2 regions of the Actinoplanes sp. NBRC 101535 genome follow, and region 1 is predicted to be linked to the other one. Evidence: riboswitches for the same ligand, from Rfam matches in the RefSeq annotation. Region 1 holds a riboswitch; the other holds the start of a gene.
What was found. Region 1 has a riboswitch for cyclic di-AMP ahead of QSK32_RS43175 (C40 family peptidase). Riboswitches for the same ligand answer to the same signal wherever they lie in the genome.
Positions count from the first base shown of each region.

Region 2: linked by a shared signal. The riboswitch ahead of QSK32_RS31280 (coiled-coil domain-containing protein) and the one ahead of QSK32_RS43175 (C40 family peptidase) in region 1 are both predicted to bind cyclic di-AMP.

Region 1 covers NZ_BSSY01000029.1:26,764-30,967, forward strand. Annotated here, with positions in the region: gene QSK32_RS43170 (AAA family ATPase) at 1-974, opposite strand, end outside; gene QSK32_RS43175 (C40 family peptidase) at 1,189-2,181, opposite strand; cyclic di-AMP (ydaO/yuaA leader) riboswitch at 2,198-2,330, opposite strand; gene QSK32_RS43180 (M56 family metallopeptidase) at 2,450-3,358, opposite strand; gene QSK32_RS43185 (BlaI/MecI/CopY family transcriptional regulator) at 3,355-3,711, opposite strand; gene QSK32_RS43190 (cytochrome ubiquinol oxidase subunit I) at 3,792-4,204, shown strand, end outside.
Region 2 covers NZ_BSSY01000013.1:211,632-215,835, reverse strand. Annotated here, with positions in the region: gene QSK32_RS31290 (ABC transporter permease) at 1-244, shown strand, start outside; gene QSK32_RS31285 (ABC transporter ATP-binding protein) at 237-1,007, shown strand; gene QSK32_RS31280 (coiled-coil domain-containing protein) at 1,039-2,058, opposite strand; cyclic di-AMP (ydaO/yuaA leader) riboswitch at 2,063-2,198, opposite strand; cyclic di-AMP (ydaO/yuaA leader) riboswitch at 2,406-2,542, shown strand; gene QSK32_RS31275 (coiled-coil domain-containing protein) at 2,548-3,576, shown strand; gene QSK32_RS31270 (glycoside hydrolase family 65 protein) at 3,644-4,204, opposite strand, start outside.

The DNA of each region.
Region 1 (4,204 bases):
GCGTTCGTCGCGGCCAGGACGAACACACCGTCGTTGCCGCCGTCCACGCCGTCGAGTTCGGTGAGGAGCTGATTCACCACGGTACGCATGGACGACTGCAACTGGCTGCGTTTGTGCCCGAGGGCGTCGATCTCGTCCAGGAACAGTACGCACGGGGCGTGGCCGCGCGCCGATTCGAACAGGTCGTGGAGGTTGCGTTCCGAACTGCCGATCCACATGTTCAGTACGTCGGTGATGCTCAGCGAAATGAACGAGGCGCCCATCTCGCCTGCCACCGCGCGCGCCAGGAACGTCTTGCCACAGCCGGGCGGGCCGTAGAGCAGCAGACCACCGCGCAGGCTCTTACCGAACAGGGTCCGCAGTTTCGGGTTCCGCAGCGGGCCGAGGAACGACACCTCGAGACGCTTCTTGACGTCGGCCATGCCGCCGACGTCGGCGAGGGTGACGCCGGAGCGTTCCACGTCGAAGGAACGGTCGGCGTGGCCGCGGACCGGGTCGACGCCATCACCGGACGACGAGCTTTCCGGCCGGGAGAAACGCGGCGGAACCACATCGCCGAACTGCTGTTCCATCGCCGCCCAGTCGATACCTGACGGCGGAATCGGACCACCGGGCCCGGAAGGAGATGCAGTCTCGGAAGGAGATGCGGTCTCGGAAGGGAATGCAGGCGCGGAGGGGGATGCAGGCGCGGAGGGGGATGCAGGCGCGGGAGGAGATGCAGGCGCGGAGGACGGAGCGGAAGGGGCTGTCGGCACGGGAGGCGACGGCGGGACGGGGTTGCCCAGTGCCCGGGCCATCAACTGCTGTGCTCCGACGTTCGCGGGATCCTGGGCCAGGGCCTGCGCGACGTGCCCGATCGCCTCGGCGCCACGGCCCGCGGCCACCAGCATCTCGGCCAGGTGCAACCGCAGTGGCAGGTCGTCCGGCTGGGCCTGCACCGCCGCGGCGAGGCTATTGATCAAGGCATCGCTCATGACAGGCGATTATGCCCGCGCCGGTGGCCGGCCTGCTCACGGCAAGCCGGGGCCGCGCTCGCTCGACGCCGGGTTGAGACCTGAAACACCGGATGGCGACGGTACGGGCTCAGGCCGTACCCCCGAGAAGGCCGGCCTGAAGGGGAGAGAAGGTGGAAGGCCGCCCACACCGAAGTGTGAGCGGCCTTCCGGAGAACAGCGGAACAGGAGCCGATCAGGCCGGCCGCCGGTATCCGGCGATCGAACCCGGACTTTCGATCTTCGCCATCCGCACGTAGTCGCCCGTGTGCGGGGCGTGCACCATCATGCCGCCGCCCACATAGATGGAGACGTGGTGCAGATCGGAGCCGTAGAAGATCAGGTCACCCGGCTGCAGTTCGCTGCGGCTGACCGACTTCGTGGTGCTCCACTGGGTCTTCGTGTAGTGGTAGAGACTGACGCCGACCGATCCCCACGCCTCTTTCGTCAGGCCGGAGCAGTCGTAGCTGCTCGGACCCTCCGCGCCGAAGACGTAGGGTTTGCCGATCAGGTCGCACGCCTTCTGGGCCGCGCGACCTCCCCGGTCGTTGGTGTAGTCGACCGGGCACGGACCGATCTTGAGTCCGCTCTTCGAGACCGTGGCGCTGCCGTAGGCTTCGATCCGGAGGTCCTGGAGCTCCTCGACCTTCGCCTCGATCGTCGTCTTCTTGGCCGAGAGGTCCTTGTCCCGGACGGCGATCTCGGCTGCCATCTTGTCGACGTCAGCCTTGTCGGCGGCGTACTTGTCCCGCAGTTTCGCCACTTCGGTGATGGACGCCTCCTGCCGGGAGGCGATCTGGTCGAGGAGTGTCAGCTTGTCCACCAGGCCGGTCGGCGAACCGGTCACCAGCATCGCGTTCATCGCGCTGGGTGGCCCCTGGATGTAGGCGTCCACCGCCAGGCCACGGACCTGCACCATGGCGGCATCGACCTTCTTCTGCAACGGCGCGAGGGTCGCGGCAAGCTCTTTCTGCTGTTTCTTCAGCTCTTTGAGCTTGCTGTGCACGTCGTTGTACTCCTCGATGACGGGCTCCAGCTTGTTCCACTGCTCGTCGATCTGATCTTCGATCTTCGAGGGGTTGGGTGCCGCGTGGGCGGCTGCCGGGCCCGTGACAACAACTCCGGCCGCCGCGACGGCACAGAGCACGATGCGCAGAAAACCGACGCGACGCGCGCCTATCCGCTTCACGTGGGTGTGTTGTCCTTTCTTCCTACTCAGCCGCCGACCGGGTTAGCTGACGGGTTCGAGCGGGAAGCACGCCCGGCCGCGTTTCCGCGGCTTCACCCCATGAACCTGGGTTCCCGGCTCGCACGAGGGCGATTAGGCGGTGGTCCGTCAGATCGGCCGGTTGGACGATGGGGGACTGCCGAACCGGGGACAACCGTACTCGGATCATGCGGGCAAATGAAGCGCGCATCGTACCGGAAACCCTGCGCACCTGCAGTAATACCGAGGGTTACCGAAATGGCCATGCGTCGAGGGCCCGAGCCAGCCAGGGCACCACGAGCACTACGGTCGGTAACACCAGCAGGCCGATCGCGGCGGCCGTGGCGAGCACGGTGAGGGGCCGCGACGAGCGTGCCGGGCCGGCCATCCGATCGAGCCTCCGCCGCGTCTCGGCGGCCGGGTCGGCGGGCGCCGCCTCACCGAGGGGCGCCGGGTGGGCGAGCCGGGACAACGCGGCCCGCAGCGGTTCCGGCCCGGTGCGGCGGCGTGCGGCGTCGTCCGCCACCATCTCCAGCAGCAGGTGTACGGCGTCAAGCGACGCCCGGCTGCGCAGTGGTGCCGGGACCGCCTGGTAGAACGCGGTGAACGACTCCATCACGAGTTCATGCCGGTGCCGCAGGTGGGCCCGTTCGTGGGCCAGCACGGCGTCGACCTGTTCCGGGTCCAGGACCTGCAGCACGGCCCCGCTGAGCACGACGCGCGGCGACCGTCCGGGCACGCAGTACGCCAGGGGCAGCGCGCCGTCCAGCACGCGCACCTCGGCGCCGCTGAAGGTGCGGCGCTGCTCGGCCCGGTCGAGCAGGTCGACGAGCATCCGGTGCCGCGCGCGCCGGGCCCGGGCGCGGTAGCTCACCCGGACCAGGGAGATCAGCAGCCGGATCACGATGAGGGCCGCGACCGCCAGCGAGAATCCGAGGGCCACCACCGTCTCCGGGTGCCGGGCGCCGGCCGCCCGGGACAGCTCCTCCGGGGCGGCGAGCACCACGCCGAGCGCGCAGAGGACGGCGGTCAGGGTCAGTGCCTGCCAGAGCAGCACGCCGGCGACCGGTGACCGGTCGGGCCAGCGGGCGTGGGCGAGGATGCCGGGTGCGATCAGCGACAGGGCCAGGCCGAGCGCACCGAGCGCCAGCGCGGTCACGACCGGGTCGTGGAGCGGGCCGCTTCGATCGCCGCGGCCAGGGCGTCCGGTGGGAGCTGCCCGACGAAGTACGCCAGGGCGGCGTCCCGGTCGGGGGTGGAACTCAGGGCGTCGAGCATCACCCCGGCGGTCATCTCCTCGCGGGTCTGCGCGGGGGCGTACCGGTAGGCGCGGTCGGAGCGTTGCTGCAGGACGAGACCCTTCTTCGCCAGCCGGTCGAGGACCGTCATGACGGTGGTGTAGGCCAGGTCACGGTCGCGGCTGAGCAGGTCGTGCACCTGTCGCACGGTCAGCGGTGCGGGCGCGTCCCACAGCTTCGTCATGACCTCCCGTTCGAGGTCGCCCATACCCATGTGGGGCAGTCTACGTCACCGCGTCGTACTACACGTCGTAGTATCTACTACGAAGCGTCGTAGAGGGGTGGGCCTGATCCATGGACGTGCTCGACTTGACCCGGCTGCAGTTCGCCGTGGTGACGATCTATCACTACCTGTTCGTGCCGCTGTCGATCTGTCTAGCGGTCACGGCGGCCGGTCTGCAAATCGCCTGGATGCGAACAAACAACGATAAATACTTACATCTCACGAAATTTGTGGGAAAGTTGCTGATTGTCACGTTCGCGGTCGGCGTGGTGACCGGTCTTGTGCAGGAATTCCAGTTCGGCTTGGGCTGGAGCGCCTTCGCCCGGTTCTACGGTGATGTGTTCGGCCCCACACTCGCCATCGAGGGCATGCTCGCCTTCTTCCTCGAGGCGACGTTCCTCGCCCTCTGGTACTTCGGCTGGGAGCGGCTCCCCCGTAGGGTGCACGCCGCCACCATCGTGGTCGTCGCCGTCGGCACCCTGCT
Region 2 (4,204 bases), on a different contig from region 1:
CGTGCTCTACCCGGTGACCATGTTCACCGAGAACGACAAGATCGACGGCTGGATGCTCACCCTGATCGAGTCGAACCCGATGCTGATCTTCATCGAGCTGATGCGTCACTCGCTGATGGAGGACGTGCCGCTGGCCGGCACCCCCACCAGCCTCTGGATCGGCGCGACCATCTGGAGCGTCGTCGTCGGGCTCGGCGGTTACGTGTACTTCTGGCGCGGAGAGAAGGGCTACGGCCGTGGCTGACAATCGGATCCCCACCGTCGTCGCTGACGACGCACACGTCATCTACAAGGTCAACAGCTCCGCCGCCGCGGGCAGCGGCAGCCCGCTGGCCAGCTTCAAGCGACTGGTGACCGGCTCCTCCCCCGCCAACGTCCGGGAGGTGCACGCCGTCAAAGGGGTGACCTTCGTGGCGTACCGGGGTGAGGCGATCGGCCTGATCGGCAGCAACGGCTCGGGCAAGTCGACCCTGCTGCGCGCGGTGGCCGGCCTGCTGCCGGTGGCCCGCGGCTCGATCTACGCCTCCGGCCAGCCGTCGCTGCTCGGTGTGAACGCCGCCCTGATGAACGAGCTGCCCGGCGAGCGCAACGTCGAACTGGGTTGCCTGGCCATGGGCATGTCACCCGCCGAGGTGAAGGCCAAGAAGGACGGCATCATCGAGTTCTCCGGCATCAACGAGCGCGGCGACTTCGCCTCGCTGCCGATGCGGACGTACTCCTCCGGCATGGGCGCCCGGCTGCGGTTCTCGATCGCCGCGGCGAAGCAGCACGACGTGCTGCTCATCGACGAGGCGCTGGCCACCGGTGACGCGAAGTTCCGCCGCCGCAGCGAGCAGCGGGTCCGTGAGCTGCGCGCCGAGGCCGGCACGGTCTTCCTGGTCAGCCACAGCGAGCAGTCGATCCGGGACACCTGCGACCGGTGCATCTGGCTCGAGTCCGGCCAGATCCGGGCGGACGGCGCCACCGACGACGTGATGAAAGAGTACGAGGCCTTCATGCGCAAGTAGCGCACGAAGGCCTCGCCGTGGGGCCGGTCGGTCAGTTCACCGAGAGATGCACGTGGTTCGTGTGGTCGCTCGAGGGATCGCCACCGGCCCCGCTGTACGACTTCCAGCCGCTGCTCGGCAGCCAGATCCGCCGGTACCAGATGACGTAGAGCACGTCGAGGGCCTCGGCGTTCTTGATGAAGTAGTTCGCCAGGTTGTTGCCGTAGGTCTTGTCGGCACCGGTGGCGTCGCCGCCGAAGGTGCCCTTCTCCGCGGAGAAGTCACAGGCCCGGCCCTTGGGGTGCTCACCGCTGTTCTGCTCGCGGAAGCACTTGGTGTACCTGGTGAAACCGTCGCTCTTCGCCTGCTTCAGAGCGTGCAGGGTGCGCGGGGTGAGGCAACCACCGGTGGTCGGGTCGTCCTCGGTGCACCCGCTGCCGGATCCGCTGGGCGCCGGATCCGCCGTGGCACTGTCACCGCTGCCGCCGTCGCTGCTCGACGAGGCGTCGGCGCCCTGGTTGGCCTTCTTCAGCGCGGTCTCCGCCTGGACCTTCTTCTTGGCCATGACGTTGACCTGCTTCGCCTGGTCACGCACGGCGGCGTCGATCGCGGTCTTGGCCTTGGCCTGGGTGTCGCGGGTCGTCTTGAGGTCCTCGATCGCCTGGTTCTGCTTCGAGGCCACGGTGGCGAGCGATTCCGCCCGGTCGACGAATCCGCCGGTCGAGCTGGCACCGATCAGGGCGGTCAGCGGTCCGAGCCGGCCGTTCGTGTAGGCCTGCCGGGCGATCTCGTCGAGCACCGCCTGCTTCGGACCGAGTTCGGTGTCCAGGCGCTTGACCTCGGCGGTCAGCTTGACCTGCTGTTCCTTGGACTTCTTCAGGTCGGCCTTGGCCTTGACGTAGCCGCTGGAGGCGTCCTCCAGTTGCTCGATCAGCGACTTGGATCCGCCCTCGCCGTCGTCGCCGGAGTCGCCCGGGGCCGCAGAGGCCGGGGACGCGGCGAACACCAGCCCGCACACGGCGACCAGTAACGCCGTGATCGGGGCGAATCGCCGCGCAGTCGGTTGCTGCACAGGTAATTCCTTCCGTCGGCCGCCGACCGGGTTAGCTGACGGGTTCGGGACGAAGGAAATCCCTACCGCTGGCGCGGATTCACCCCGAGGAAAATGGTTCCCCGGTTCGCCGGGGGGTGGCGATTAGGCGGCGGCTCCCATACGGGAACCGCGTCCGACCATACCCACTCGGGCCAAGGATCGACAGATCTCGTACGCACCGCAATGGGGTGACGACATGAGGTGATTCGATTACCGAAAGTCATTGTGAGGTAACGCATTTCGCCGTTCTCAGAGCCTGATCCACGGCGATATCTCAGGTAAACTCGGCGCCGGTCCTGCCAGGACGGCACCGCCCCCGAGTTGCCGGCAGGCCGCCGCCCAATCGCCTCCCAGGCGAGCCGGGGACCCAGGTCACTGGGGTGAATCCGCCTGACAACGGCGGTAGGGATCGCTTCCGTCCCGAACCCGTCAGCTAACCCGGTCGGCGGTGACAAGGAAGGAATGTTGATGACCGCACGTCCCCGCCGGTGGCTGACACTCGCCCTGGCGCCGCTGATGGCGACCGCGATGTTCGTGGGCCCCGTGGCCCCGGCTTCCGCGGCACCCGGCGGCAGCACCACGGCCGAAGAGGAGGACGAGGACGCCAACCTGTCGACCGTGCTGGAGTCGACGAACCGGCGTTACGTCTCCGCCAAGGCAGCCGTGGCCAAGTCCGTCAAGAACCAGAAGGAACTCGCCTCCGGCATCAAAGCCGCCGAGGCACGCCGGGACGTCCTCATTCCCGAGGTCAACTCGATCGCGAAACAGCAGTACATGACCGGCGACGTGAGCGCCCTGGGCTTCCTGCTCAGCGCGGACACGTCGAACGATTTCCTGAGCAAGGCGGTCTCCCTGGAGGAGATCAACCGGCTGCACGACAGCAAGCTGAGTGAGCTCAACGACGCCCTCGAAGAGATCACCGCGAAGAAGACCGCGCTGGACGCCGAGCTCAAGAACGAGCAGGAACAGCTCGCCGTTCAGAAGAAGCAGAAGGAAGCGGCCGAGAAGCAGCTGACGCTCCTCGGCGGTGGCACCGGGATCAACAGCACCATCACCGACGGCTTCGTCGCCGCGAAATCGGCGACGGCCAAGGCGGCACCCCGCAACGCCCAGGGCGGCTTCTCCGCGGAGAGCTGCAACCAGGACGACCCGACCACGAGCGGCTGCATCACGAAACGCACGCTCAACATGTACAAGGAGACCAAGAAGGCCGGCTTCGACCTGTTCGTCGGATGTCACCGCACCGGTGGCCCGTTCGAGCACCCGAAGGGCCGGGCCTGCGACTGGTCGCTGCAGAAGAGCGGATTCTCGTCGGCGCACAACGACAAGATGATGAAGTACGGCAACGACCTGACGGCCTTCCTGGTCCGCAACGCCGACGCACTCGGCATCTACTACGTGATCTGGTACAAGCAGATCTGGTTCCCGGCCAGCGGCTGGAAGCAGTACCACGGGGTCAGCGACCACACCGACCACGTGCACGTCTCGATGCTCTGACAGACCCACCGAAAAGCCCCCGTCCCTCGCTGCCGGCGAGGAACGGGGGCTTTCTCGTGGTACGGGGTCAGTGCACCGCGCGGCGCACCGGGGCCCGTCCGGCCGGCTGAACCGGCGCGGGGCCGACCGGCAGGGCCGGCGGGATCGCCATCGTCACCGGGCGGACCTGGGTGACCTCGATCTCCTTGCCGTGGTGGTGCAGCGTCAGCCGAGCCGAGCCGCCGCCGTTGCGCAGGGAGTAGGTGACCTCCTCCGCGGTGACGTTCACCCGCAGCCGCAGACCGTGCCAGAGCAGCGAGAACTCCAGGTTGTTGATCCGGCTGGGCAGGCGCGGCGCGAACGACAGCTGACCGTTGAAGTCACGCATGCCGCCGAGACCGGCGACCAGCGCGATCCACGACCCGGCCAGCGACGCCACGTGCACGCCGTCCCGGGCGTTCTGGTGCAGGTCGTGCAGGTCCATCAGGGCGGCCTCGCCCAGATAGTCGTGCGCCAGCTCCAGGTGCCCGGTCTCGGCCGCCAGCACCGCCTGCACGCAGGCCGACAGCGACGAGTCCCGGACGGTCCGCGCGTCGTAGTAGGCGAAGTTGCGCGCCTTCTCCTCCGGCGTGAACGCGTCACCGCGGAT